Regions from separate parts of the Novosphingobium sp. TCA1 genome, predicted to be linked through region 2. Evidence: predicted binding sites of a transcription regulator. Region 2 holds the regulator's gene; each other region holds the start of a gene.

Region 1 (9,813 bases), on a different contig from region 2:
GCCGGTGAAGGATGCCGTACTCGGCCGGGGCGAACCCTATCGCGGCGAGACGGAAATCCTCGGCGTCCGTTATTTCGCCGCTTATGACCCGATCAAGGATTCCAGCGGGAAAGTGATCGGCATCCTCTTCGTCGGCGTCTCGGCAGAGGATTTCTATCGCAATGTGGACAGCCTTGGCTGGCATGTCCTGCTGCTGGCCGTCGTCGTCACCGTGATCGCGGCTGCCTTCTGCATGCGCGGCGCGCGCCAGCTCTTCGCGCCGCTCGAAACGGCTGCTAAGACGATGATGCGCCTTGCCGAAGGCCATAACCAGACCGAGATCGCCGACACCGAAAGGCAGGACGAGATCGGCGGGATCGCGCGGGCGCTGCTGGTATTCCGCAACGCCGCCGTCGCCAAGGAAGCGGCCGACCGGGAGCAGCGCGACGTGGTCGAACGCCTCGCGGACAGTCTTGCGCATCTTTCGGCGGGGGATCTTACGGCCGAGATTGCCCAGGCCTTCCCGCATACTTACGAAACCCTGCGCGGAAACTATAACGCCGCCCTTGCCGGGCTGCGCGGACTGATCGGGGCGACCGGCGAAAGCACTTCGGTCATCCGGGGCAGTTCGTTTGAAATCGCCCAGGCCTCCGAAGACCTCGCGCGCCGGACCGAAGCCAGTGCTGCCAGCCTCGAACAGAGTTCGGCAGCGCTCGTGGAGATCGACAGCGGCCTGAAGGCGGGCGCCAATGCCGCGACCGAGACGGTCGCTCGTGCCGACGAGGCCATCGCCACGGTAAGCGGTGGACGCGCAGTCGCTGCGGAGGCGGTGGATGCCATGCGCCGCGTATCCGACAGCGCGACCAATATCGACGGCGTGATCGAAGGGCTGGACAAGATCGCCTTCCAGACCCGTGTCCTTGCCATGAACGCCGCCGTCGAAGCGGGGCGCGCGGGCGAAGCGGGCCGGGGCTTCGCGGTCGTGGCGGATCTGGTTTCGGCGCTTGCCAAGCGTTCGGAAGAAGAAGCCCGCAGCGCTCGCGAGCAGCTTACCGTCACCCAGTCCGAGATCGTCACGGCGCTCGGCGCGGTGGAGCGGGTCGACGGGGCTTTCGAAGGGATCGCCGGAGACGTGTCGCAAGTCCACGTCCTGCTGGGCGGCATGGCCCGTCACAACCGGGCATCGGTAACCTCGGTCAGCGAAATCACCGCTGCCATCGGGGCGATGAACCTGGCGACGCAGCAGAATGCGGCCATGGTGGAACAGGCTTCGGCCGCAGCGCGCGGTCTTACCGAGGAAGTCAACCGGCTGGCGGCGCAGGCCTCGCGCTTCAAGGTCGCCTGAGGGCCAGGAATGGAAGCGGGGTCAGGAGGTGACGAGAATCGTCATCTCCGCCCGCGAATCTTGCCGCGAACCTGCCCTCGAATCTGGCCGTGCCCGGCGGATCGTGCAGAGCTTGAGGGCGCCTTCCCAGAGTTCCGCGCTGCGCTTGGCGGCTTCGCGGTGTGCGATGACAAGGGCTCCGGCAATGTCCGGGGCCTTGAATTCCAGCCTCTTGGCAAGGCCGTGCTCGTCCTCGAAAAATCTCAGGGTGTAGATCTTCATGTGAGTCCTCCAGCGGTGCGCCGCCGTGTTCGGTATTCGCACTTGCGGAAGAAGGGCTAGTTCATTTTACGCCGATTCGGAGTGATTTGCGTCAAATCGTTGTTCGGCAGAGCCGTCCGGTTGTGACGCTGATGGGACTGTTCTGGGTTGTTCGAAAAATGCCCGGGAGCGCATTTTTGGCGGTACCGGCCCGCGCCCCCACCCTACCACCCGACGATAGTATCCTTGCGGCTGGTAGGGTGGGGGCGCCTAAATCCAAATGGGGCCGGTGCCGCCAAAATCCGCCTGCGGCGGATTTTCAAACAATAGTCGCAAGGCTTTTTGCGGCGCGGCGCAAGTCGGCTGCGTAACGCGCGAATTCGGCGTCGGCGTCCGCCTCGGGCGGCAGGCGCAGAAGATAGCTGGGATGGATCGTGATCCAGCAGGGCGTGCCGTCCGGCAGGACGACCGCCCCCCCTCTTTCCCGTCCGACGGTTACGGTGCGGCCGGTCAGCGAACGCGCTGCCGTGGCGCCCATGGCGATGACCAGGCGGGGGCGGACGATGGCGCGTTCCTGCTCCACCCACCAGCGGCATGCCTCGATCTCGCCGCTGCCGGGACGGGCATGGATGCGCCGCTTTCCGCGCGGCTCGAACTTGAAGTGCTTTACCGCGTTGGTGATGTAGGTTCGGGCGCGATCGATCCCGGCCGCGGCCATCGCGCGATCGAAGACCGCGCCGGCCGGTCCCACGAAGACCCGCCCGGCCAGATCCTCGTTATCGCCGGGCTGTTCGCCCACGATCATGATTTCGGCATCGTGGGGTCCTTCGCCGAAAACCGTCTGCGTTGCCGGTTTCCAGAGCGGGCAACGCCGGCATTCCTGTGCCTCTTCGGCCAGAAGCACCAGTGCGTCCGGTCCGCTCCGCTGCGTTTTGCCGTGTGGTTCGCCGCGCGCCTGATCGATCATCGCGCGTTCGCGCTTGCGCGCACCGGCGATCAGCGAAGGAACCAGCGCGGTTTCGGGCATGTTCTTCCAGTACTTGCGCGGCATTTCCTTCAGCATCGCCTGCGGCATGACCCGCGCGGGATTGAAGATCGCGCTGTAATAGGCCTTCCAGACGGCTTCGACCGGATCGCCGCCCGGTGCATCGGTGCGGGAAGCGGGCGGCCCTTCGGCAAGCATCGCGCCGTCCCAATGCAGCGCGCCGCGCGGGGTCAGGATCGACCAGCGCATGTTGGTGAAGCGATCGACGAAGAATCCCGCATTGGCGCGCAGGATGTGATGGTCCGGTTCGAACCAGGCCACGAAGCGCTTGCCGCCGTCATCGGCCAGTTCGCGAAACCGCACGAAGGCATGCATCTTGTGGCTGTCTCGCCGGACATTGCGTGCCAGCCCCTCGATGCGGCGCATCAGGGGATCGGCGGCGTCCTGAAGCGCCTGGGGTTGGTCCAGCAGGCGCAGGAGAAGGATATAGAGCAGCGAGAAGCGCTCGGGTTCGCTGTGGAGCGCCGCGTATCGCGCCAGTTCCAGTAATTGCCGCGATACGCGCAAGGGCGCTGCTGATGCGCCTGGTCTCGCGCTCGCGATCGGGGGAGCGCCGAGGCTCTCGTCCGCGAAAAGATCGGCGGCCCGGTCGCCGATCTGCCAGACGATGTCCTCCGGTGCCACGCCTTCGCCCGCCAGCGACCTTGCGGCGCTGCGCCAGCCGTCGAAATCGTCTTCCCGGTCGAGGCGGACCACGCGCACGGTCAGGCCGCGAACAGTTCCAGCTGGGTGGCGGGCGGCGTGACCAATGCGCGCAAGTCCGCGCGGTCGATCAGGGCGCCCGGTCGCCAGTCGGCGGTGACGATGAAAGGGCGCAATTTCTTCACCGATACCGTCATGCGCGCCACGTCGTCCAGCCGCAGGGTGCGCCAGCGGCGTGCCGCGACGATGGCGTCGACGGCCTTGATGCCCAGGCCCGGAATACGCAGCAGCATCTCGCGCGGGGCGCGGTTGACGTCGATGGGGAAACGGTCGCGGAAGCGCAGCGCCCAGGCCAGTTTCGGATCGATATCGAGCGGAAGCATGCCGGTGGCGGGGTCGGCGGCGGCGCTCACTTCCTGCGGGGCATATTGGTAGAAGCGGATCAGCCAGTCCGACTGATAGAGCCGGTGCTCGCGCATAAGTGGGGGGCGCCGCAGCGGCAGGACCGTGCTGGCGTCGGGGATCGGGCTGAATGCCGAATAATAGACCCGCTTGAGGTCGAACCGCTCATAGAGCGAGGCCGCGCGGGAAACGATATCGCGGTCGGTCGCGGCATCGGCGCCGACGATCATCTGGGTCGACTGGCCCGCCGGGGCAAAGGAAGGGGCGGAGCGGAAGCGCTGGCGGGCATCGGCGCCGTCCTCGATGGCGCTCCGCATCGTGCCCATCGCGCCTTCGATGCGGGCCTGCGACTTTTCGGGCGCCAGGCGCTGGAGCCCGCTGGCGGTCGGCAATTCGACATTGATCGACACGCGGTCCGCATGGCGGCCGGCCGCCGCGATGAGCACGGGATCGGCATCGGGAATGGTCTTGAGGTGGATATAGCCGCGAAAATCGTGATCCTCGCGCAGGGAGCGCGCCACTTCGACGATCTGCTCCATCGTATAGTCGGGGCTGCGGATGATGCCGGAGGAGAGAAACAGCCCTTCGATGTAGTTGCGGCGGTAGAAGTCCAGCGTCAGGTCCACCACCTCCTGCGCCGTGAACCGGGCGCGCCGCACGTTGGAGGACTTGCGGTTGATGCAGTAATGACAGTCGAAGATGCAGCTGTTGGTCAGCAGCACCTTGAGCAGGCTGATGCAGCGGCCGTCGGGCGCATAGGCATGGCAGATTCCGCCCCCGCCCAGCGTCGAGCCTATGCCCTTGCCATCCCGCGAATCCCGTTTCTTCACGCCCGACGAAGAGCATGAGGCGTCGTACTTCGCAGCATCGGCGAGGATCGAGAGCTTTTCGGCGATTTCGAGCGCAGGCATCGGTCGGGACCTTGTTGTCCGCGCCAGTGAGACGCGGATTCGAAGGTGCAAAATGGAGCAGCCTCCAGCCTGATGCAATGAAAATGTTCTCTATGTGTTCTTTTGTACTATCGATTGCAGAGGATGTCGATCGGCCCTAGTTCAGCGATCGGGCATAGCGGTCCAGCGCCGCCTCCGGCCCTTCCGGCCAGCGGGAAAGCACCAGCAGGCGCTTGTGGCCCGCGCCGATGGCAAGCTCGTCGGTCACGCCCATGCCGCCGTGGAACTGCACCATTTCGTGCGCGAGTTCGATGGAGGCCGCGCTGATCCACGCCCGCGCGCCGCTGACCGCTTCGGCAAAGCGGTCGCCGTCCCAGGAGACCAGCGCCAGGTTCAGCAGTGCCCGGCTCTGCTCGATGGCGGCATATTGCGCGACCATGCGGTGCTGGATCGCTTGGAACGAGCCCAGCGCCGCGCCGAACTGGTCGCGCGCGCGGACGTAGTCCAGCGTGTCGTGGAACATGCGCTCCATGATGCCCAGCGCTTCGGCGCAGCGGGCCAGCGCGGTGACCTGTTGCGCCTCCTCGATCGCGGCAACGCCGCCGTCCAGCCGGTGACTTTCGGGCAGGGACACGCCCTTAAGGATCAGCGAGGCGGCAATCGAGCCATCGGCCAGCGGCCATTCGCGGCGGCACAGGCCGGGGGTGTCGGCGGGGACGAGGAACAGCGCCGCGCCCTCCGCGTCGGCAGGCGCGCCGGACAAGCGGGCGGAGACGAGATAGCCGTCCGCGCCGCCACCTGCGATGGCATAGGGCTTCATGCCATCCAGCCGGTAGCCGTTGTTATCGGGCATGGCGGTTGTTTCGATCCAGGTCAGCCCGTTCCGCGCTTTCGCTTCGGCATGGGCGAGCGCGAGGCGCTTTTCACCGGTGAGCAGCCCGTCCAGCCATGCGCCCCGCAGCGCCTCGGGCGCGGTCAGCGCGAACAGGCGCCCTGCCAGCACGGATGCTTCCGCCAGCGGCTCCACCACCATGCCGCGTCCTAGTGCCTCGAACACGGTGGCGATGCCTGTGGCATCGAGGCTGAGGCCGCCCAGCTCCTCGGGGAAGGGCGCGGCGATCAGGCCCAGTTCGCCCAGCAGCGCCCAGTTCTTGCCCGAAAACCCGCTCGGCTCCGCCAGAAACAGGCGGCGGGCGGTGTGGTCGTACGTATTGGTGACGAAGCGCTCGGTCAGCGCCTTGAGCATTTCCTCGTCTTCGCTGAGATCGAAATTCACATGCCTCTCCCGTCTGCCACACGGATGTAGCACCTCCCATGGGACCGTCTCCGCTGGGCAAAAGGCTAGGGCGGCAGGCACCGTTTTTCGGCTTTCGGGCAATTGTGCAGCCTGATCGGGCGCGTTAAGCTCCCCTCCAAGAGAGGAAAAACATGTCGCTGTTGTCACAGGAAAACATAGATGCCGTGCGCATCTCCTCGCCGGCTGACATTCGCCCGGCGGCGGAGGCTCTGCACAAGATCGCCATGGACCTCGGCTACCGGGCCGCGCCCGCGCACGACATTGCCGACAAGCGCACCCCCGTCGATGGCGAGGGCAAGGTGCTGGCCATCGAAGTGTTCGGCTGGGGCGATGACGAGCGGGTGTGGTGGCGCAATTCGCGCATCGCGCTCGATTCCCCGCTGACGACGGCGTGCCGCTTCGAGAGCCAGCCGTTCTGGGCCAATGCGCAAGGATTCCGCACGCGTGAGCCGAACGCCTACCTGCAATCCATCGACATCGCCAATTTCGAACAGCGCGCCATGACCCGCGCCTGCATCGCCGTGCCGGTACACCTGCCGTTCGGCCAGATCGGCGCGGTGAGCTTCAATCCGCTGGACAAGGAGCGGACCGACCTTTCGGAAGACTTCCTGCGCCTGTCGGACGCGCTGGGGCTCTATGCTCGTACCTTCATCGCGACCTATATTCAGGTGATGGGCTCCACCCAGGCGCTGCCGCCGGAATCGCGCCTGTCGAAGCGCGAAGTGGAGTGCCTGCGCTGGGCGGCGATCGGCAAGACCGATCTTGAGATCAGCATGATCATGTCCCGCAGCCGCGCCACCGTGCGCTTCCACATCCACAATGCGGCGACCAAGCTGAATGCGGTGAACCGCAGCCAGACGGTCTTCAAGGCGGCGCAGTTGGGCTATATTTCGCTGCATAATTGAGGGTTGGGAAAGGCGGAAGTGCGGATTTCCTGCGCTCGCATTGCGGATCTTAAATGCGTAGCGCATGTGAAGACCCATGAAAAACATTCAAATCATCGATGGCGCGGCAAACGCAACCTTTAGCTTATTTCAAGTGACCGATGATGAATTTCTGGCGCTTTTTCCAAGCGGCAGTGAAATGCAAATTGTCGAAGATGTGTTCGAGCGTCTTGGCCAAGAAGAGGCCAGCCGCGTCATTGGCCCGATGTGGAGCCGACCCATCCTGAAAAGAGACGTCGTAGGCATACACGGTACTCTGTTCTATGATAGCGACCATCGACGAGATTACTTTCCGGCTTCGGGACGAGAAATCGATTGGCCTGAGGAATCCTTGAACCCCGCGCAACGCGCGCATTTTTCAAGTATGCGCGAATGACCACGTTCCCGCAATTTCCATCGTCACCCTGAACTTGGTTCAGGGTCCATCCCGCCACAATCCTGTTGCTTTAATCGATAAGCGAGGGCGTGGCTTATCCTACAGGCCTTTGGCTTGAGCGGCGGAATGGATCCTGAAACAAGTTCAGGATGACGAGGTGGGGAAACGATAAGACCGCTTTCTCGCAATTGTGAGTCTTGGAGCGGTTTCGTCGGTCCGTAGAAGATTCAGGGCGGCCCCTCCACCCGCTCAGGCTGAGCTTGTCGAAGCCCCCTGCGGCAAGGCATTGCGGTGGGGCTTCGACAGGCTCAGCCCGAGCGGACTTGGGTTACCTCCTTCGCAAGGGACCGCGTTAGACGGTAATCCGGTCCTCAAGCATCAGCTTCGCGCCGCGCAGGCCCAGCGCCATGGCGGGGGCGTTGGTGTTGCCGGTCACGTGGCCCGGCATCACCGAGCAGTCGGCCACCCGCACGCCGGTTACGCCGTTCACCCGCAGGCGCGGATCGACCACGGCGGCGGGGTCGCTGCCCATGCGGCAGGAGCGGATGGCGTGGAGGCCGCAACTGGACAGGCGGCGGAACGCGGCGAGAATGGCCGCGTCGCTGTCGATTTCCGCGCCGGGCACCAGTTCCGCGCCCACCATCTGCCCCAGCGGCGCCTCGGCCATGAAAGCGCGCATCTTGCGCACCAAGGCGATGGCGGAACGGCGGTCGTGCTCGGTCGTCAGGAAATTGTGGCGGATGTCGGCCGGATCGCCGCTGTTCGGACCCGTCGCCCGCACCGCGCTCTCGCTGGTGAGGCGCAGCAACTGTCCGTAGATGGTGACGCCGGGGCGCGGATCGATCTTGTCGAGCGGCACCGGATCCTTGTCGTCGCCGACCTTGAAAGTGTAGCCGCCCAGATAGAACTGCGCGTCGGTGCGCCCGTCGGGATGGGCGACATTGCAGAACGCGCCAACCTCGAAAGGCCCGGTCGCCAGTACGCCGTCATGCCGGAGCAGATAGCGCAGCATCGCCATCGCCGCGCCCATGCCGAAGAAGCTGCGGTTGGTGCCGCGCCCGTGTTCTAGTCGGTAGGGGATCGAGATCGACAGGTGCTCGATCATCCGCTCCCCCACGTCGGGCGAATGGACGAGCGGGGCGATACCCGCTGCCTTCAGCCTTTCGGAATCGCCGATGCCGGAGCGCTGGAGCAGCAGCGGGCTTTCCATCGCGCCCGCACTCACCACGATCTCCCCGCAGCAGGGGAAGTGCTGCGGTTGGCCGTTCACCACCGTATCGATCCCCGTGGCGCGGGTGCCGTCGAACACGATCCGCTCCGCCAGAGCGCCGGTTACCACCGTCAGGTTCGGCCGCCCGCGCGCTGCCGCCAGATAAGTCCGTGCCGAGGATTCGCGGCGGCCGTCCCGGATGTTGTGGCTGTAATAGCCGACGCGTGGGCCGGCTGCTGCGTTAAGGTCGTCCACGCGGCGCAGACCCAGCGCTTCGCCGGATTCGATCATGCGCTCTGCCAAGGGGTAAGTGTAGCAGGCGGGGTCGACATGGACGAGGCCGCCGATGCCGCGCATCGGGGAAGCGCCGGCGGCGTGGTCCTCCAGTTCGAGGAAGGCGGCGGTCATGCTCGCGCCGTTCCAGCCGGTGGCGCCCGCGTCGCTTTCCCAGGCGTCGTAATCGGCCGGTTCGCCCCGGCTCCAGATCATGCCGTTGATCGAGGATGAGCCGCCAAGGCCCTTGCCCCGGATCCAGACCTCATCGCCCGCCTCGTTGGCGCCTTCCTCGCGCGGCTGGCTGACCGGATAGGCCCACATGTGTTCGGGCTTCTTCACCAGCTTCGCCACGCCCTTGGGCAAAGTGACCCAGAAGCTGTCGTTGGTGCCGCCCGCTTCCAGCAGCAGCACTTGCGCGCGCCCGTCTGCGCTCAACCGTTCCGCCATGACGCAGCCGGCCGAACCGGCGCCGACGATGATGTAGTCCCAGCTCTTTGCCATCAGTTCGTTCTCCCGCCCCATTGCGTCGCACGAACTGGCACATTGGCTACCCTAGCGTTTTGGTGAGTCACAAAGGCGGCGCGGGCGCGCTTAAACCATTCACATCAACGGACTCGAAAGCCGAGAGATGGGGAGAACGATGCGCGCCATTGCCGAAGGCCTGTTCACCGACGAGACGCCGCCCCGGCTGCTGGGCGGCCGTGAGCGGACCACCGGGCGCGTGGTGTTTCCCTGCCCTGCCGGCGATAGCTGCGATCCCGTGCCGCTGGCGCGCGAGGGCCGCCTCTGGTCCTACACCGTGCAGCGCTATCGCCCCAAGACGCCGCCCTATGCCGGGCCCGAGGCCTTTGCGCCGTGGATCGTCGCCTATGTCGAGCTGCCGGGCGAGGTGATCGTGGAGGCGCGGCTGGTGGGCGCGGAGTTCGATGCGGTGGAGATCGGGATGCCGCTGCGCCTCGTGCAAGTGCCGCTCGATCCCGAAGCGGCCGAGCCGCTGGCCATTCCGGCCTTCGCGCCGATCGTGGGGGCGGGGGCATGAGCGACGTTTGCATCGTCGGCATCGGCATCCATCCCTTCGGCCGCACCGATGGCTTGTCCGGCGTCGATCAGGGCGTCTTCGCAGTGCGGCAGGCACTGGCCGATGCGGGCGTGGACTGGCCGCAGGTC
Region 2 (9,813 bases):
CTGGTTCGTGGTCGTCCTGAAGGATGTCGTGCCCGGCAAGGTGGAATCGGCCCAGCTCGTCGAAGGCACCCAGCGTGAACTCGGCGGCCAGCTCGGCCAGGCCTATACCGACGCGCTGAGCAAGGCGATCCGCAAGGAAGTGGGCGTCACCAAGCACGACAAGGCAATCGCCGCCGTGCGCGACCAACTCGCCGGCGCCGGTAGCGCCGAGTAAGCAGTGCCGAGTAAGCAATGAAGATGAAGACCGGGGTTATGGAACGCGAATCGGATCGCCTTGCGGCATTGGCTCAGCTCTCCCAGGGCAAGCCGGCCCTGCTCTGGCGAAAGCTCGTCGCGGATACCGAAACCCCGGTTGCCGTCGCGCTCAAGCTCTTCGAGGAAGGGCGCGGCGACTTTCTGCTGGAATCGGTCGAAGGCGGCGAAACCCGCGGACGCTACAGCCTGATCGGCCTCGACCCGGACCTGGTGTTCCGTGCAGAAGGCAATACCTGCGAGATCAACCGGAACTGGCAGGAAGACCGTCAGGCCTTCTCGCCGCTGCCGGGCGCTACCCTGGCGGAACTGCGCGCCCTTGTTGAAAGCTGCCGTTTCGACGTTCCGCCGCAGCTTCCGCCTGCGCTTGCCTGCCTTGTCGGCTATTTCGGCTACGAGACCATCGGCCTTGTCGAAAAGCTCCCGCGCGCACCGCAGAGCACCCTCGCCCTGCCCGACATGCTGTTCGTGCGGCCTTCGCTGATCCTCGTGTTCGACCGTCTCAGCGACGAATTGTTCTGCGTCGCGCCGCTCTGGCCGGAAGCCGGCTCCCTGGAGCGTCTGGTCGAGGCGGGCAGTGAGCGAATCGACGAAGCCCTGCGCAAGCTGGCCGCTCCGGCACCGGCCTGCGCGCCCATGGGCGAGCTTGCCGAGCCGGTGCAGACGCCGGTCATGGCCGCTGCCGATTACGAATCCATGGTGCTGCGCGCCAAGGACTACATCGAGGCCGGAGACATCTTCCAGGTCGTGCTGGCCCAGCGCTTCACTTGCGAATTTCCGCTGCCGCCGCTGGCGCTCTACCGCTCGCTCCGGCGTGTCAATCCTTCGCCGTTCCTCTACTTCCTCGACATGCCCGGCTTTGCGCTGATCGGTTCGAGCCCGGAGATCCTGGTCCGCGTCCGCGATGGCGAAATCACGATCCGCCCAATTGCGGGCACCCGCCCGCGCGGGAAGACGGCATCGGAAGACAAGGCCAACGAAGTGAGCCTGCTCGCCGATCCGAAGGAACGGGCCGAGCATCTCATGCTGCTCGATCTCGGGCGCAACGACGTAGGCCGGGTCGCGGCGGCAGGCACGGTCGAAGTGACCGACAGCTACACGATCGAGCGCTACAGCCACGTCATGCACATCGTCTCGAACGTGGTCGGACGACTGGATACCGCAAAGCATGACGCGATCGATGCGGTCTTCGCCGGGTTCCCGGCGGGAACCGTTTCCGGCGCCCCCAAAGTCCGCGCCTGCGAGATCATCGCCGAACTCGAACCGGAAACCCGCGGCGCCTATGCGGGCGGCGTCGGCTATTTCGCCCCGGACGGCTCGGTCGATTCCTGCATCGTCCTGCGTACCGGCGTGCTCAAGGACGGGGTTCTCCATGTCCAGGCAGGTGCGGGTATCGTGGCGGACAGCATCCCCGCCTATGAACAGCGCGAGTGCGAGGCCAAGTCCGGCGCGCTCTTCGCCGCCGCCCGCGAAGCCGTGCGCGTCGCGGGGGAGCCGGGTTTCGGACAATGAGGGCGGCCGCCGCAGCGGCCGCGCTTCTTCTCGCCGCCTGCTCGCAAGGCGACGCCAAACAGGAAGTCGCAGCGCCGCCGCCACCGGCCTGTAGCGGCGCGACTTTCGAGGGCGTATCCTTCACCCATTGCACGGCTGATCCGGCCCGGCACACCATCCACATGGTGCTCGGCCCCAAGGGCGGCGCGCCCTATCGCAGCCTGTCGCAACTGGCGGTCGATCGTCCCGGCAAGAACCATGCCGTGGCCTTCGCGATGAACGGCGGGATGTTCGACGAAAAAGGGCAGCCGATCGGCTACTACGTCGAGGAAGGCCTGCGCCTGCACAAGCTCAACACCAACGAGGGCTGGGGCAACTTTCATCTCCAGCCCAACGGCGTGTTCTATGGCGACGCGGCAGGACGATGGACGATCCGCACCGCCGCCGATTTCGCGAAGTCGGTTTCCGATCGTCCCGATTTCGGCACCCAGTCCGGCCCGATGCTCGTGATCGGCGGAAAACTTCATCCGAAGATCGACGCGGATGGCGCATCGAAGAAGCTGCGCAACGCCGTTGGCGTCGACCGAAAGGGCCGCGCGCACTTCGTGATCTCGGACGAACCGGTTTCCTTCGGCAAGCTTGCGCGCTATTTCCGCGACAGCCTTGATTGCCCCAATGCGCTGTTCCTCGACGGCAGCGTATCCTCGCTCTGGGACCCGGAGCATGGGCGAGTGGACGGCGGACCTCCGCTCGGCCCCTTGATCGTCGTCGAGAAAGCGACGAAAGGCAGGAAATGATCCTCGTCATCGACAATTACGACAGCTTCACCTGGAACCTCGTCCATTATGTGATGGAACTGGGCGCCGAAGTCGAAGTCGTCCGCAACGACGCCCTTACCGCAGCGCAGGCCATCCAGAGCGGCGCCCAGGGCTTCCTCCTGTCGCCGGGCCCCTGCACGCCCAACGAGGCGGGCATCAGCCTGGACCTAGTCGGCGCCGCTGCCGATTCTGGCAAGCCGCTGCTCGGGGTCTGCCTCGGCCATCAGTCGATCGGCCAGTACTTCGGCGGGAAAGTGGTGCGCGGCGGGTTGATGCACGGCAAGACTTCGCCGGTGACGCATGACGATACCGGCGTCTTCGCCGGCATCCCCTCGCCCTTCACGGCGACCCGCTATCACTCGCTCATTGTCGAGGATATTCCCGAGGCGCTGAAGGTCAACGCCCGCTCGGACGACGGCCATGTCATGGGCTTCCGCCATGCCGACCTCCCCATCCACGGCGTGCAGTTCCACCCCGAGAGCATCGCCACCGAACATGGCCACGCCATGCTCGCGAATTTCCTGAGACTTTGCGGCTTGGAGGCAAGGCTGCCTTCGCGGATCGCGGCATGACGGTTCAGGCGATGCTCCCCGATCCCCAGCACCCGATCGACGAGGCGGAGGCCGAACACGCTTTCGGCCGGATCCTCGACGGCAAGGTCGATGACGAGGCGATCGTCCGCTTCCTCGTCGCCCTCACCGATCGCGGCGAAACCGCCAGCGAGATCGCAGGCGCCGCCCGCGCGATGCGCGCGCGCATGATCCCGATCAGCGCTCCGGCCAATGCCATCGATGTCTGCGGCACGGGTGGGGACGGACACCATACGCTGAATGTCTCGACAGCGGTCTCGCTGGTCGTCGCGGCCTGCGGCGTTCCGGTCGCCAAGCACGGCAACCGCGCCGCCAGCTCCAAGGCAGGCGCCGCCGATACGCTCGAAGCACTCGGCCTCGATCTCGACCGTGCCGCCGAAACCGCCGAGGAAACCCTGGGCGATCTGGGCATCTGCTTCCTCTTCGCCGCGCGCCATCATCCGGCGATGGGCCGGATCATGCCCATTCGCAAGGCGATCGGCCGCCGCACGATCTTCAACCTGATGGGACCGCTGGCGAACCCCGCAAACGTCAGCCGCCAACTCGTCGGGATCGCCCGCCCCGCCTATGTGCCGATCTATGCCGAGGCGCTGATGCACCTGGGCAGCGAGCATTCCTTCGTGATCTCCGGCGACGAAGGGCTCGACGAACTGAGCCTCGCCGGCGGCAATGAAGTGGCCGAAATCAGGAACGGCGAACTCTCCATGCGGCGGGTATCGCCCGAGGATGTCGGCTTGCCGGTGTCTCCGGTCGGCGCCATTCGCGGCGGCGATGCCGCCTACAACGCCGATGCCCTGCGCCGCCTCCTGCTGGGCGAGCACGGTCCCTATCGCGACGCCGTCCTTCTCAACGCCGCAGGTGCGCTCATCGTCGCAGGCGAAGTCGAAACCTGGCAGGAAGGCGTCGAGGAAGCAGCCGAGGCGATCGACAAGGGCCTTGCCAATGCCCTGCTCAATTGCTGGATTTCCGCGCTCAAGGCCTGATCCTGGCGCGTTTTCGAGGTACCGATGTCAGACAAGCTTACCGAGATTTGCGACACCAAGCGCGCGGAAGTGCAATCCCGCAAGGGCTTCGCGACCGTCAACGACCTCGATGCCCGCAGCGCCGATCAGAGCCCCCCGCGCGGCTTCGAGGCCGCCCTGCGCCGCAAGGCGGATGGCGGTTTCGCGCTAATCGCGGAAATCAAGAAAGCATCCCCCTCCAAGGGATTGATAAGATCAGATTTTCGCCCTGCCGAACATGCCATCGCCTATGAGCGCGGCGGTGCGGCCTGTCTCTCGATCCTGACCGATGCGCCCTATTTCCAGGGCCACGAGGATTTCCTGGTCGAAGCCCGCGCAGCCTGCTCGCTGCCGGTCATCCGCAAGGACTTCATGGTCGATCCCTGGCAGGTCGCCGAGGCCCGCTTGATCGGCGCCGACGCGATCCTGATCATCGTCGCCGCGCTCGACGACGTCGTCATGGCGGAAATCGAAGCCGCCGCCCTCGAACGGGGCATGGATTGCCTTGTCGAGGTTCACAACGAATCCGAAATGGAGCGTGCAAGCCGCCTGAAATCGCGACTGATCGGCGTCAACAATCGCGATCTCAAACGCTTCGTCACCGACATCGAAACCACCGTGCGGCTTGCGCCCCTGGCGCCGGAAGGAACCCTTCTGGTCAGCGAGAGCGGGATCAACGCTCATGCCGATCTCCAGCATCTGTCGGCCTGCGGCGCGCGTACCTTCCTGGTCGGGGAAAGCCTGATGCGCGAGGCCGATGTCGAGGCGGCAACCCGCCGACTGCTGCTGGGTGCATGAGCAAGTCCCTCACCCATATCGATGCTGACGGAACGGCCCGCATGGTCGATGTCGGCGCGAAAGCGGAAACCCGGCGCGTGGCCGTGGCATCAGGCCGGATATCCATGACCGGTGCGGCCCTCGCCGCCATTCGCGCAGGCGACGCGCCGAAAGGCGATGTTCTGGGAACGGCGCGCATTGCCGGGATCATGGCAGCCAAAAAGACTTCCGACCTCATCCCGATGTGCCATCCGCTGCCGCTCGACGCCGTCAATCTCGACTTCGCTTTTGAGGACAGCGCGATAACGGCCAGGGCGACCGTATCGCTAAACGGGCGAACCGGCGTTGAAATGGAAGCGATTACAGCCGTTTCCGTGGCTCTCGTGACGATTTACGACATGGCCAAGGCGCTCGACAAAGCCATGGTCATCGGCGACATCAGGCTGATCGAGAAGATCGGCGGAAAGTCTGGTCATTGGAAGGCGGCAGACCAGTTGCAATGAAGCCGCCGATGGATCTGGATGAGGCGCAGTCCCACCTGCTGGCGCTGGTCGAACCGCTCGCCATCGAACATGTCGATATCGAGGGCACGCTCGGACGCTATCTCGCCGCGCCGCTGCATGCGCGGCGCTGTCAGCCCATGGCGGACATGTCGGCCATGGACGGATATGCCGTGGCTGAAGACGATCTTGCCGGCCCCTGGCGGGTGATCGGAGAAAGCGCCGCAGGTCATCCCTTCACGGGCACGATAAATGCCGGCGAGGCCGTGCGGATCTCGACCGGCGCCCTGCTACCTTCCGGCGGCCGGGCCGTGATCCTGCAGGAAGACCTGCACCGCGCAGGCGACAAACTGACCCTTGCCGGAGAGGCGCCTTCGCCCGGAAACCGCCATATTCGCGCGAAGGGCATGGACTTCCCGGACGGTCATCTGCTGCTGGCAGCCGGAACGCAGATCGGCCCGGCGCAGGCCGGGTTGGCCATCGCCGCCGGGCACAGGCATCTTCCGGTATGCAGGATCCCCCGCCTCACCGTGATCGACAGCGGGGACGAACTTTCCAGCGATCCCGAATTCTGCGCCGAGCATCAGATTCCCGCCAGCAACGGCGCCATGCTCGTGGCGCTGGCACGCAGCCTCCCGGTCGATGCCAAGCGTAATGGACCGATTCCCGACGATATCGAGGCACTCGTCGCGGCCCTGGAAGCGGCATCGGATGCCGACATCATAGTCACCAGCGGCGGAGCGTCGGTGGGGGACCACGATCTCCTGCGTCCGGCCCTGGAGGCGTGGGGCGCCCGGATCGAATTCTGGCGCATCGCGATCAAGCCGGGCAAGCCGCTTCTGATCGCAACACGCAATCGCGGCGCGCGCAGGCAACTTGTCATCGGATTACCCGGCAATCCCGTGTCCAGCCTCGTAACCGCCTACCTTTTCATGCTTCCCGTGCTCCGCGCCCTCCTCGGCGCCGCCGATCCCCTGCCCCGGAAAATCACGATACGCCTCGCCGAGCCGCTGAAACCCGGCGGTGCGCGGCGGGAATTCCTAAGAGCCCGGTGGGATGGCGAAACGGTTCGAGCGCTGTCCCTTCAGGATAGCGGGGCGCTCTCGTCCCTGGCTGCAAGCAATGTTCTGATCGACCGCCCGGCTCACGCCCCCGCTGCCCTTGCCGGAGACGATGTTCAGGTATTCTTGCTCCAAAATGGCGGTATTGCTTGACTATACCCGGTTCGTTGCATAATTGTTCCCTCATTGTTCGCAGGTAAGTCGCTGAAAGGCGAAATGCGCTGACGGACGGCCCGGCGGGCGGAATCAGGTCCAAGTGCCGCAGAACACATGAGGCTAAGCAGATGTTGACGCGCAAGCAGCACGAATTGCTCCGGTTCATCCAGGTCCGGCTTGAGGAAAGCGGCATTTCCCCCAGTTTCGAGGAAATGAAGGAAGCGCTGGACCTCAAGTCCAAGTCGGGTGTCCACAGACTGATCTCGGCGCTCGAAGAACGCGGCTTCATCCGGCGCCTTCCCAACCGCGCCCGCGCGCTGGAGGTTCTTCGCCAGCCCGAAGATGCAAACCCCAAGCCTGCCAAGGCCACGCCCGCGACACCTGCGCGAGAAGCGACTACGCGCGCTCCTGCGGTCGGTGTGCCCGCCAACGACGTCATCGAAATTCCGCTTCATGGCCGGATCGCCGCAGGCGTTCCCATCGAAGCTCTGGAAGGCCAGTCCTCGCTTCCGGTTCCGGCGGCGCTGCTGGGCTCGGGCGATCATTATGCTCTGGAAGTTTCAGGCGATTCCATGGTGGAAGCCGGCATTCTCGATGGCGACTTCGCACTGGTGAAGCGCACCAACACGGCGCGGGACGGCGAGATCATCGTCGCTCTCATCCGCGGTGAGGAAGCCACGCTGAAATACTTGCGCCGCGAAGGCGGAATGATCCGGCTCGATCCGGCGAACGGGGCCTATGAACCCCAGATCTACGGGCCGGACGAAGTGGAGGTTCAGGGCAAACTCGCAGGCTTGCTCCGCCGCTATCACTGATGGGTGTCACTGGGAGGCGCCAGTGTCGTCTCCCTTGCCCAGGACGCCCTTTCCACTTGGTTTGCGAAGGGTCGAAAGGTCCTCGACCGCCACCATCCATGATCGCCTTGTGTTTCGCTCACCGACTTGACCGTCCGGGGTCCGACAGAAATCGCAAGGCCGCCTGTTCGATCCAGCAACCGGCGATCGGCCTTTAGCCATCTTGGCCGACAGGAGCCGGGAAGGCGCCGATCGGCGATAACCACATCTGCACGTGCGCAGGCCTTGGCCAATTGCTCTTCCGGCACGATACTGCGCCCCCGGGCAATCAGAAGATGTGTGACTTTCCCGGGACTGTTCAGGGCGACTGCACAGAAATCCTGATTGCACCGTGTACCGGAACTATTCCGCACCGCTTGCGGTCTCTGCGAAAGACCTGCCGCCTCCATGATGTTCTCCAGGGCATAGTCGCTGGAACTGTCGCGAAGCATGGCGATGCGGCCGTTGCCGGGATCGACCCATGCCACATGACGGCCATCGCCTGAGACCATGATGTCCGGCGCCTGCATCACCAGCAGCACCAGTAGTCCAGCCATGATCGGCAGCAGCCCCCAGAGACGGAATGTGCCGTTCCAAAGCCCAAGCCATAGACCGCCCGCCACGAAGAGCAGGAAGTGCCCTCCGCTCATTCCGGGCGTGACGATCACCGCGCCGGGGCGCGCTGCCACGAATCGGGCAATTTCAAGCAAGGCATCGATGGCGTGGGCAGCGAGCCACCAGACCGGCGCGCCCAATCCCACAATGTCGAGCGCCAGCGCCAGGGCGATCAGCGGCATGATCGCCAGTGTGGTCAACGGAATTGCAACGAGGTTCGCAAAAGCACCATAAAGTCCGGCCCGATGAAAATGGAAGAGGCCGATCGGCATCAGGACGATTTCGATAGCAATCCCGGTTGCGAGAAGCATCGCGAGCGCGCGCAAGCCCTTTGTCGAAACGGCTTCGTCACGGGGGCTCAGCCAGCGCTTCATCGGCTCGGCGCTGCCCAGGGCTACAAGCACCATGACCGCCGCGAAGCTCATCTGAAAGCTCGGGCCGAGGATCGACTCGGGCCAGATCAGCAAGACCAGAAAGGCCGCAACGGCCAGCAGCCGCATAGATAGGGCATCGCGGCCGTGGACGACCGCCAGAAGGACCAGCAAGGCGCCGAGGCAGGACCTTACGGTGGGCACCTGCGATCCGCTCAGTAGCGTATAGCCGATACCCACAAGCGCTCCGGCAATGCCCGCCAGGATCGGAAGCCGAACCCTCAGCGCCAAAGCGGGCGAGAGGGCCAGCAGGCGAAGTACCACGAGATAGGCGAACCCGATCACCGCGCTAACGTGAAGCCCGCTGATGGACAGAAGGTGCGCGAGGCCAGAATCCCGCATGGCCTGGACTTCCACATCGCCGATTGCGCCCATGTCTCCGGTCGTCAGAGCCGTTGCGATGCCCCCCGCCGTCCCGGGCAATCGTTTCGCAATATGATGCGAGAGCGCCATGCGCTGTGCGGTTAGCCAGTCCTGGCCCCCGCCCCGGGACACGATCTCGACCGGCGATGTCACCGATCCCGTGGCGGAAATACCCATGAACCATGCGGCCCTGGCAAAGTCATACCCGCCCGGAAACATCGGCGAAGCCGGAGGCGAAAGCCGTCCGCGAAATCGGATGACCGCGCCGCTGGCCAGTTCGTTGTCGCCCGAAGACAGCGGCAGATTTACGCGCACCTTGATCGGGTTGGCGCTTTCGGGATCGCGCATGGCCAGGGTGAGCCTCAAGCGGTCAAGGGCCGGCTGTTCTTCTATCCCGATGACGCGTGCCGTGAAACTGCCGCTGACCGGGTGTGAAATCGCCGGACGCCCAACGATTTCCGAACGTATCCAGATGGAAAGGAAACCCGCCAGAAACAGTAAAGAAAGGGACAGGACAGCCTGCCTGCTGTAAGGGAAGCGCAGGATGCCGCTGCGCCAGTTCAGTGCTAAAAGTGCAATCGTGACGCATACTACGCAAATGCCTGCCCATGCCTCCGCGGTTAACGATAAAAACCACGCAATTATGCCGATTCCAAAGGCTACCGTCAGCCATGGCCCTCTTGCGAAACCGCAGTTCGAAAGAAAACACTCGACACCGGCCAAACTGCTCGACAAGTGGCTCTGGCTGATCCATGGGCGATGCTGCATTGCAGCGCCTCCGGTGACATCCGGGCGCTCGAAATCAACCGTCGTGGCGGCGTGGCTGGCCATGGCGCGCATAGGACAGGAAGGTTTTTATAATGGCAAGCGGCAGTGCATCGAGCGGAGCGACGGCAAGCAAGACCGTCGTGACGCGCTTTGCCCC
Region 3 (9,813 bases), on a different contig from region 2:
GCGCGTCGGTGTAGCCGCTTTCGTCCAGAACGGTCCGCAGGAGGTCGGCCGGGTTCTCGGTGCCCGACAGGTCGCGCCAGCGGGCGAAATCGCGCATCAACGCCAGGAAGGTGTTGCGCGCGCGGGCGGGAAGCTCGTCGGTATCGGCGATCTCGATCGCGGCCATGGCCAGCGGAATGCCCCGGCGGCGGGCCAGCGTGTGGAGCGCTTCGAGAGCCTTGGCACCAAGCCCGCGCTTGGGGGCATTGTAGATGCGCTCGAAAGCGAGATCATCCGCAGGCTGGGCAATGACGCGCAGATAGGCGAGGGCGTCGCGGATTTCGGCGCGCTCGTAGAAACGGAAGCCGCCGACGATGCGGTATTTCATGCCGATCGAGATGAAGCGGTCTTCGAATTCGCGCGTCTGGTACTGGGCGCGCACGAGGATGGCGATCTGGTCGAGCGGGGCGCCCTCGCGTTCAAGCCGCTCGATCTCGTCACCGACGCGGCGGGCTTCCTCCGGGGCGTCCCAGACGCCGATGACGCGCACTTTGTCTCCGGCGTGACGCTCGGTCCAGAGCGTCTTGCCGAGGCGCTGCGTGTTCTCTCCGATCAGGCCCGAAGCGGCGGCTAGGATCTGGGGAGTGGAGCGATAGTTCTGCTCCAGCCTGATCACCTTGGCGCCCGGAAAATCCTTTTCGAACTTGAGGATATTGGCCACTTCCGCGCCGCGCCAGGAATAGATCGACTGGTCGTCGTCCCCCACTACGCAGATGTTCTTGCGCACTTGCGCGATGAGGCGCAGCCAGAGGTACTGGACCTGGTTGGTGTCCTGATATTCGTCCACCATCACGTATTTGAAGCGCTGCTGGTACTGTTCGAGCACCTCGCGGTTGGTGCGCAGGATGTTCAGCATGTGCAGCAGCAGATCGCCGAAATCGCAGGCGTTCACCGCTTTCAGGCGATCCTGGTAGAGCTGGTAGAACTTCTGGCCGCGCCCATTGGCGTAAGCCTCGTTCTCGCCCGCATCGAGATCGGCGGGATTGAGGCCGCGGTTCTTCCAGCGATCGATGCATCCGGCAAGCTGGCGCGCAGGCCAGCGCTTTTCGTCCAGTCCTTCGGCCTGGATGAGCTGCTTGAGCAGGCGGAGCTGATCGTCGGTATCGATGATGGTGTAGTTGGGCTGCAGCCCCACCAGTTCCGCATGACGGCGCAGCATCTTGGCGGCGATCGCATGGAACGTGCCGAGCCAGGGCATGCCTTCGACGGCGGGACCGATCAGATGCCCCACGCGTTCGCGCATCTCCCGCGCGGCCTTGTTGGTGAAAGTGACGCAGAGGATTTCGCTGGGCCAGGCGAGGCGGCTGCGGACCAGATGCGCAAGCCTGCGGGTGAGCGCCGCCGTCTTGCCCGTACCTGCACCGGCGAGCATCAGCACGGGGCCTTCGGTGGTCAGGACCGCTTCGCGCTGCGGCGGGTTCAGGCCCTCGATCAGGGGGTCGGAAGAAGCGTCGGGCATCGAGGGTTGCAGATCGTTCACCCGTGAACATCTAGGGAACGGAGTGTCGCGGCGCAAGGCCGGTTCGTCGCAGGGGTGGAACAATCCCCCGGCGCCGGGAGTCCGCCTGTCACGGAGAGGTTTCTCGCGAAGAACAACAAGAGCAAGAGGAGAACCAGAGATGCGCAGATATCTCCTTTCAGGCGCGGCGGCGCTGTCCGTGCTGAGCATGGCGAGCGTGATCCACGGCCAGAGCACCGTCGGCGATATGCCGGCTGCCCCCGAAGCGCCTCCACCACCGGCAACCCCGTCCGCACCGAGCGCAGGTATGGCAAAGCCGATCACGCCCTCGACGATGACGCCGGAGCAGAAGTCTACTTACGATACCTGGCCGCCCGAGCAGCGCGCCGACTACGATTCGTGGACGCCCGAATATCAGGCCTATTACTGGAGCCTCACCGCACCCCAACAGAAGGGTTATTGGGCGCTCACGCCCGATCAGCGCGGGCAGATCTACAAGATGACGCCGGAACAGCAGGCGATCGCGTGGAATTCGATCTCGCAGCAGATGGCAGGCAAGACGCCGACCACGCCTCCGGCACAGGCAAACCCTCCGGGTGAAGGCATGCCGACCACCGGCGTTCCCGATCCGCAATCGGCGGATCAGACGGTACGTCCGGCCATGCCGGCCGACCAGAACTATCAGGGAGGCCCATACAAGGGCGCCATGACGCCGCCTCCCGCGACGGCCATGAACAAGGACTATCCGGTCTGCAGCAAGACCGTGACCGATAACTGCCGCAATCGCGGCGGGAAATAGTCGGAAACAGGCCGGTCCCGGACTTTGCGGGACCGGCCTGCTTTTATTCTCCGGTGCGGCGCAGGATGTGCAGCCGTGCCTTGCCGACATCGCGCGTGGATTCGACCTCGAAGCCGCGAATCGCCACCGTCTCGGCCTTGGCGGTTTCGACGCTGACCCAGGTATGCTCGGCAATCCAACCCAGACGCGCTAGCTTGTCGACCGCCACCGCTCCGGCGCCCGTGTCATAGGGCGGGTCGAGCAGGACGAGGTCGAGCGGTTCGCGCGCGGCGCCGAGCGACAGCGCGGAAGCTGCGCGGACGTCGCTGCGGGACTGGGCGTGAAGATTGGCGATATTGCTGCGTATGGCGCGGATCGCCGCTGCGTCCTGATCCACGAAAAGGCAGTGGGCAGCCCCCCGTGAAAGTGCTTCCAGCCCCAGTGCGCCCGATCCTGCGAAGAGGTCGGCGACCTTCAGCCCCTCGAACGTGCCGAGGCGGCTTGCGAGCATGGAGAACAGGGTTTCGCGGGTGCGGTCGGCAGTAGGGCGGGTGGTATCGCCTTCCGGTGCCGCCAGCTTGCGGCCGCGCCACTCACCCGCGACGATACGTAATCCGGTCTTGCCGGGAGCCCCTTTCACGACTGGGCGTCCGGTAGGGTGCGGCGGAAGTTCTCGAGATCGCGCGGGGAGACTTCCACGGCCATGCCCTTGGGCAGGTCGAGCAGGCGGAACGGACCGTAGGAGACGCGGATCAGGCGGCTGACCTGAAGCCCGAGGTGTTCGAGCACGCGGCGCACTTCGCGGTTCTTGCCTTCGGTCAAGGTCATCTCGATCCACTGGTTGCGCCCGGTGCGGCGCTCCATGTTGGCGTCGATCTTGCCGTAGACCACGCCCTCGACCTCGATGCCTTCGATCAGGTCTTCGAGCTGGGCCTGGGTGATGTCGCCGAAAGTACGGGCGCGATAGGTGCGCGGCACGCCGGTGGCGGGAAGCTCAAGCTGGCGCTTGAACTCGCCGTCGTTGGTCAGGAGCAGGAGCCCCTCGGTATTGAGGTCGAGACGGCCGATCGGCATGACGCGGCCGCTGCCTTCGGTCAGGGCGTTGCGCAAGGCGGTGTAGATCGTGGGGCGCCCGGCCGGATCACGTTCGGCGGTCAGCAGGCCCGAGGGCTTGTGGAAAATGAAAAGGCGGGTCTCTTCCGCATCGCGGACCGGGTTGCCGTCCACGGTCACGCCCCTGAGGTTGGGGAGCACGGTGGATGGCGTCTCGATCACCTCTTCACCCAGCTTGACCCGGCCTTCGATGATCAGGCGCTCGGCTTCTCGGCGGCTGGCGATGCCTGCGCGGGCCAGCAGCTTGGCGATGCGTTCGCCCTCGCGCACCGGCATGCCGGGGGTCTTGGGCGTGGGCGCTGCGGCCTGTGGGGCAGGACGGGGGGGCTTGCGGCGGGGGCGTTCGCTGTCGAAGCGTGCGGAATCCGATTGGCGCGGTCCACGCGGCGCATAAGCACTACCGCGAGTATTGCCGCGCGATTCCTGTTCGCCGAATCGTGCGCCGGTGCTGCGGCGCGGCGCGCCGTCTCGCGTAGCGCCGGCCGCACGGGCGGGGCGCTCGCCCCGTGTCGGGGCACCGTCGCGCGATGGCCGTTCGTCACGGAACGGCCGATCGCCGCGTGCAGGGCGTTCGGTGCGGGAAGGGCGATCATCGCGCAAGCGGCGCTCGTCGCGGACCGGGCGCTCGTTACGGCCGAAGAGCTTTTCGTCACGGCCGCTGCGGCCGCCGCGTGCCGGGCGTTCGTCCCGCGCCGCACGCGTATCGCGCGCGTCCCGTGCGGGGCCGTCGCGATAGGCACGTCCCCGACCGCCTTCTTCCCGCCCTGAATCACCCCGACCGGCGCCGCGCCGGGCTCCGGTACCTGAACTGGAGCGCGAAGGGCCACGGGAGGAGCCGCCATCGCGGGAAGAGCCGCCACGCTTCGGGCCGCCGGATTTGAAAGGAGGTTTGGACATTCGCCCGCCCATACCTGTTGATCGCCGCTTCATCCAGCCTTCCCTTGCGCCAAGGCGGCGTTAGGGTGCGCCAACTTGGCATATTCGTGTGTCGGAGCCGGAGACTACTGCGTGGACGCCCAAAGTATCGAACAACGTCGCGGCGTCTGGGATGCGATCAAACCCTATTTCGAGAAGGAATCGCTCGCCTCCTTCGCGCTCGGCCTGTCCTCTGGCTTTCCCTATGCGATGATCGGCGCCACGCTGACCACACGCCTGGCGCAGGACGGGATCGACAAAAAGACCGTCACCGCCTTCACGCTGGCGTTCCTTGTCTACAACCTCAAGGTGTTCTGGGCCTGGATCATCGACGGCGTACGCCTGCCGGTGCTGGGCAACATGGGCCAGCGCGTCTCGTGGATGATGGTCTGCGGCCTCTTCGTGATCGCGGCGGTGCTGAACCTTGCCTTCGTCGATCCCGCCGCCGACATTTCCGCGACCGTGATCGCCGCCGTGCTGGTGGGCGTGGCGGGTGCCAGCTTCGATATCGTGATCGACGCCTATCGCATCGAGACGCTCAAGCCTTACCAACTCGGCACCGGATCGGGCATGAGCCAGTACGGCTGGCGCATCGGTTCGGCGGGGGCGGGCGCACTGGCGCTGGTGATCTCTGCCCGCCACGGCTGGAGCGCCGGCTATGCGGCCTGTGCCTTCTTCGCGCTACCCGCGATGCTCACCGCGATGCTGCTGGGCGAACCGGAGCGCCGCAAGGTCGTGGTCGAGAAGCGCGGCGTGGTGGAAGTGTGGAATTCCATCGCCGGGCCTTTCGCCGAGTTCTTCCGCCGCAACGGTGCGGTGCTCGTGCTGACGTTCATTCTCGTTCACAAGATCGGCGACACGCTGGCCAACCTGACGTTCCGCCTGCTGTTCGACGACCTCAAGTTCTCGAACGACGAAATCGCGCTCTATGACGTCGGTCTCGGTTTCTGGGCCTATCTGATCGGCGTGTTCATCGGCGGCGTGGCTTTCGCGAAGATGGGGCTCAAGCGTTCGGTGCTGATCTCGCTGATTCTGATGGGAGCCTCAAACCTCAGCTTCGCGGCGCTGGCGGCGGCCGGGCACAGCAACTGGGGCATGGCGGGCGCGATCGGTTTCGAGAATATCGCTTCGGGCTATGGCGGCGTTGTCGTGATCGCCTATTTCTCGGCGCTCTGCGACTTGCGCTACACCGCCGCGCAGTATGCGCTGATTTCGGCGGCGGCCAGCGTGGTCGGGCGTCTGCTCACCGGCACCACCGCAGGCGCGCTGATCGAGGCGATGGGTTATGTGAACTTCTACCTGCTGACCACCGTCGCAGCCCTGCCGGGCATCGTGCTGTTCTGGTGGATGTGCCGGACCGGGCTCGTGGATCAGGCGATGGGCACGGCGGCCGAGGACACGGCGGAGCTGGAGGCGGATCAGCCTTCCTGATGCGCTGGCATCACTCCGGTATTTCCCCGTTCGCCTCCAGCACGACGCCGGACAGATAGAGCGATCCGGCGATCAGCACTGGCAGTCCGTCGTCGGGCAGGGCCGCCAGAGCCGCTTCCACGGTCGCTGCGGCAAGGGCCGAGGGCCCGAAGCCTGCCCGGCCATGGCACTCGTGACCGGGCACCGGCACTGCGTGGATGCTGGCGATGCTCTCCGCCAGAGGGGCGGTGAGGGCGCGGGGATCCTTGTTCGCGAGCATGCCGATCACGAGGTGAAGCCGCTGCCCCGCGAAATGGCGGGCGATGGCGAGACCGGCATCGGGATTGTGCCCCCCGTCCAGCCAGACCGCGCGCGCGCCTGCGTGGCGGGTCAGGGGACCTGCCGAAAGGCGCTGGAGGCGGGCAGGCCAATGTGCGGTGCGAATGCCTTCGGCCATGGCCTCGGGAGAGACCGCAACGCGGTCCTGATGGCGCAGGATGGCGACCGCCAGTGCGGCGTTCTCGGCCTGATGGGTGCCGGGCAGGCTGGGCAGCGGCAGGGCGAGTTCGCCGTGGCGGTCGGAATATTCGATCACGTCACCGACAGCCGCGTCCCAGTCGCGCCCGCGCATGTGCAGGGGTGCCCCTGCGGTGAGCGCCGCGCGCTCGATTTCCAGCACGGCGCTCTCGGGATAGGAGAGCGTCACGACCGGCGCAGGTCCGCGCACGATGCCCGCCTTCTCGAAAGCGATGCGGGCCAGCGGATCTTCGGGCGCGCCCTGTTCGGGGCGCAGCAGGAAGGCCTCGTGGTCGATGCCGAGGGTGACGATGCCGCAGGCCGCGGGATGGTCGATCACATTGGTCGCGTCGAGCCTGCCGCCGAGGCCCACTTCGATCACGCAGGCGTCTGCCGGTTCGCGCGCAAAGGCCAGGAAGATCGCCGCCGTCGTCACTTCGAAGAAGCTGGGGCCGAGAGCCTCGCCCGCGTCTAGAACTTCGCGCAGCAGGTCGGCCAGCATCGCGTCGGAGATCAGCTTGCCGCCCAGGCGGATACGCTCGTTGTAGCGCACCAGATGCGGCTTGGTGGCGGAATGGACCTTGAGGCCTTGAGCTTCCAGCATGAAGCGCAAGTATGTGCAGGTTGATCCCTTGCCGTTGGTTCCGGCGACATGGAAAGTCGGCGGCAGGCGCCTGTGGGGATCGCCGAGCCGTTCGAGCAGCGCGTGGATCGTCTCCAGGCCGAGGCGGCCCTGCGGGATCGAGAGCGCGGCAAGGCGGTCAAGCTGGGCCTGAACGCGCGGGTCTTCGGAAGTGGCGAAGTCTTTCATGGCACCGTCTGAAAAAGCACATCGCGGCAAGCCTTGGCGGCTGCCGCGATGTACGGATTGCTGCGTCGTCATGCTTTGCGCAATGACGAAATTTGGGACGAATTTGAAGTCTCAGCGTTCGGCGTGAACCGCCTCGGCCAGCGCTGCGGTCAGCGCGCGCAAATGGTCCGGGGCATTGGTGCCGTGCTGCTTGACCAGATCGACCAGCGCGGAGCCGACGACCACGCCGTCCGCGACCTTGGCGATCTCGCTGGCCTGCTCGGGGGTGCGCACGCCGAAGCCGACGGCGACGGGGATCGAACTGGCCGCCTTGAGCTTCGCCACCGCGTCTTCGATCGAGCCTTGCGCCGCCTGCTGCATCCCGGTCACGCCTGCAACCGATACGTAGTAGAGGAAGCCCGACGACCCTTCGAGCACGGCCGGAAGGCGCGCGGCATCGGTGGTGGGGGTGGCAAGGCGGATCAGCGAGACGTCGTTCGCGCGCAGGGCCGGACCGAGTTCGGCATCTTCCTCGGGCGGGATGTCGACGCAGATCACGCCGTCCACTCCGGCTTTGGCGCATTCGTCTGCGAACCAGTCCGCACCGCGCGCGATCATCGGGTTGGCATAGCCCATCAGCACCAGCGGAACCTGCGGATGACGGGCGCGAAACTCGCTCGCCATGCCGAAAATGTCGGCGGTCCTGGTACCCGCGTCGAGGCTGCGGATGTTCGCTTCCTGGATCGCCGGGCCGTCGGCCATGGGATCGGTGAAGGGCATGCCGAGTTCGATCACGTCGGCGCCGCCTTCGACCAGCGCGTCGAGATTGGCGGCCGTGTCGCCGTCACCCCCGGTGATGAAGCAGACGAGCGCCGGGCCTTTTGCGAATGCGGTTTCGAAGCGGGTCATTGGTTTAAAGCTCCACGCCCAGCGCTTCGGCGACGGTGAAGATGTCCTTGTCGCCGCGGCCCGAGACGTTGACGACGAGGAGCTTGTCCTCGTCCATCTCCGCCGTCAGCTGCGGCAGCGCGGCCAGCGCGTGCGCGCTTTCGAGCGCCGGGATGATGCCTTCCAGTTCGCAGCAGAGCTGGAACGCTTCGAGCGCCTGGGTATCGGTGATCGGCACGTAGTTCACGCGGCCGCTCTCGTGCAGCCAGGAGTGCTCTGGCCCGAGGCCCGGATAGTCGAGACCGGCCGAGATCGAGTGCGCCTCGGTGATCTGGCCGTCCTCGTCCTGCAGCAGGTAGGTCTTGTTGCCGTGCAGGATGCCGGGCTTGCCGCCGGTGAGCGAGGCGGCGTGCTTGTCGGTGTCGATGCCGTGGCCCGCAGCCTCGATGCCGGTCATCTGGACTTCGGCATCGTCGAGGAAGGGGTGGAACAGGCCGATCGCGTTCGATCCGCCGCCCACGGCCGCCACCAGCATGTCGGGCAGGCGGCCTTCCTTCTCCAGCATCTGCTCGCGGGTTTCCTTGCCGATGATCGACTGGAAATCGCGCACCAGTTCCGGGTAGGGGTGCGGGCCGGCGGCAGTGCCGATAATGTAGAAGGTGTCGTGGACGTTCGCGACCCAGTGGCGCAGCGCGTCGTTCATCGAATCCTTCAGCGACTGCGATCCGCTTTCGCAGGAGACGACTTCGGCGCCCAGCAGCTTCATGCGGAACACGTTGGGCTTCTGGCGCTCGATGTCCTTGGCGCCCATGAAGATCTTGCAGGGCAGGCCGAAGCGCGCCGCAACGGTCGCCGTGGCGACGCCGTGCTGGCCCGCGCCGGTTTCGGCGATGATCTTGGTCTTGCCCATGCGGATGGCGAGCAGGATCTGGCCGATGCAATTGTTGATCTTGTGCGCGCCGGTGTGGTTCAGCTCTTCGCGCTTGAAGTAGATCTTCGGGCCTTTTCCGGCGGGAGCCTTGGCGCGGAAATAGTCGGTCATGCGCGGTGCGAAGTAGAGCGGGCTCGGGCGGCCCACGAAGTCCTTCATCAGCGCGTCGAATTCCGCCCAGAACGCGGGATCCTGCTGTGCCTTGCGGTATTCCTTCTCGAGATCGAGGATCAGCGGCATCAGCGTTTCGGCGACGTAGCGCCCGCCGAACTGGCCGAAGTGGCCGGTTTCGTCGGGGAGCGTGCGGAAACTGTTCACGGGCGTCGGTGCGGTCATGATCCGGGCGATTGGCAGAGCACAGCGATCAAGTCCAGCGCCTAACATGCCTTGGGATCGGCAAGTCTGTTTTCAATTGCAAACCTTGCAACAGGCATACCTGCATTGGCAAGATAATGTCTGTAAGTGGCAGTTTCATGACGATTTTGGGCAACTAACAAATTTTCCGTTCATCTGAGCGAAAGGTTTGCAGGAGCAGCGGGGCGGTCCCCGGTGAGGGCCGGGGAACGTACTGGAGTAAATAATATGCGTATTGCACTCGTTTCGCTCGCCGCGGTTGCTGCCGTGGCCGCCGCCACCCCCGCTCTCGCCAACGAAGCGCGCGTCGAAGCCCGCACCGGCATCATCTGGGACGGTAGCGACAGCGAAGCAGTTGCAGGCGTCGCAGTCGGTTACGACTACGACCTGGGCAACAAGTTCTTCGTGGGCGTCGAAGGTTCGGCCGACAAGGTCCTGACCGACAACACCCGCGTTTCGTGGGGCGTCGGCGGCCGCGCCGGCTTCAAGGTCACCCCGACCACCAAGCTCTATGCCAACTCGACCTGGCAGTCGAAGTTCAGCAAGTACGGCAACAGCGCCGTTGCTGTCGGCGGCGGCGTCGAGCAGGCTCTGAACGACCGCTTCTACGGCAAGGTCGA

What was found. Region 2 encodes LexA, which represses DNA repair genes until DNA is damaged. Its sites were predicted from a motif close to GTTCCNCNCTTGTTCT; they were not measured.
Region 1: NTCA1_RS23255 (putative DNA modification/repair radical SAM protein) is a predicted target of LexA. The motif match lies at 4,650-4,665, and genes of this name have one in related genera.
Region 3: NTCA1_RS20620 (ATP-dependent helicase) is a predicted target of LexA. The motif match lies at 1,638-1,653, and genes of this name have one in related genera.

Annotation. Positions count from the first base shown of each region.
Region 1 is NZ_BLJH01000030.1:23,490-33,302, forward strand. It holds gene NTCA1_RS23240 (methyl-accepting chemotaxis protein) at 1-1,324, shown strand, start outside; gene NTCA1_RS23245 (hypothetical protein) at 1,346-1,585, opposite strand; gene NTCA1_RS23250 (UdgX family uracil-DNA binding protein) at 1,884-3,311, opposite strand; gene NTCA1_RS23255 (putative DNA modification/repair radical SAM protein) at 3,314-4,564, opposite strand; gene NTCA1_RS23260 (acyl-CoA dehydrogenase family protein) at 4,701-5,819, opposite strand; gene NTCA1_RS23265 (LuxR C-terminal-related transcriptional regulator) at 5,972-6,745, shown strand; gene NTCA1_RS23270 (hypothetical protein) at 6,822-7,160, shown strand; gene NTCA1_RS23275 (GMC family oxidoreductase) at 7,513-9,147, opposite strand; gene NTCA1_RS23280 (Zn-ribbon domain-containing OB-fold protein) at 9,287-9,685, shown strand; gene NTCA1_RS23285 (thiolase family protein) at 9,682-9,813, shown strand, end outside.
Region 2 is NZ_BLJH01000006.1:21,963-31,775, forward strand. It holds gene NTCA1_RS09395 (peptidylprolyl isomerase) at 1-214, shown strand, start outside; gene trpE (anthranilate synthase component I) at 253-1,764, shown strand; gene NTCA1_RS09405 (phosphodiester glycosidase family protein) at 1,761-2,540, shown strand; gene NTCA1_RS09410 (aminodeoxychorismate/anthranilate synthase component II) at 2,537-3,133, shown strand; gene trpD (anthranilate phosphoribosyltransferase) at 3,130-4,134, shown strand; gene trpC (indole-3-glycerol phosphate synthase TrpC) at 4,159-4,950, shown strand; gene moaC (cyclic pyranopterin monophosphate synthase MoaC) at 4,947-5,432, shown strand; gene NTCA1_RS09430 (molybdopterin molybdotransferase MoeA) at 5,441-6,643, shown strand; gene lexA (transcriptional repressor LexA) at 6,775-7,461, shown strand; gene NTCA1_RS09440 (ComEC/Rec2 family competence protein) at 7,455-9,719, opposite strand; gene gltX (glutamate--tRNA ligase) at 9,749-9,813, shown strand, end outside.
Region 3 is NZ_BLJH01000021.1:80,339-90,151, forward strand. It holds gene NTCA1_RS20620 (ATP-dependent helicase) at 1-1,498, opposite strand, end outside; gene NTCA1_RS20625 (hypothetical protein) at 1,659-2,297, shown strand; gene rsmD (16S rRNA (guanine(966)-N(2))-methyltransferase RsmD) at 2,341-2,916, opposite strand; gene NTCA1_RS20635 (pseudouridine synthase) at 2,913-4,286, opposite strand; gene NTCA1_RS20640 (MFS transporter) at 4,398-5,735, shown strand; gene NTCA1_RS20645 (folylpolyglutamate synthase/dihydrofolate synthase family protein) at 5,746-7,041, opposite strand; gene trpA (tryptophan synthase subunit alpha) at 7,153-7,929, opposite strand; gene trpB (tryptophan synthase subunit beta) at 7,934-9,175, opposite strand; gene NTCA1_RS20660 (outer membrane protein) at 9,422-9,813, shown strand, end outside.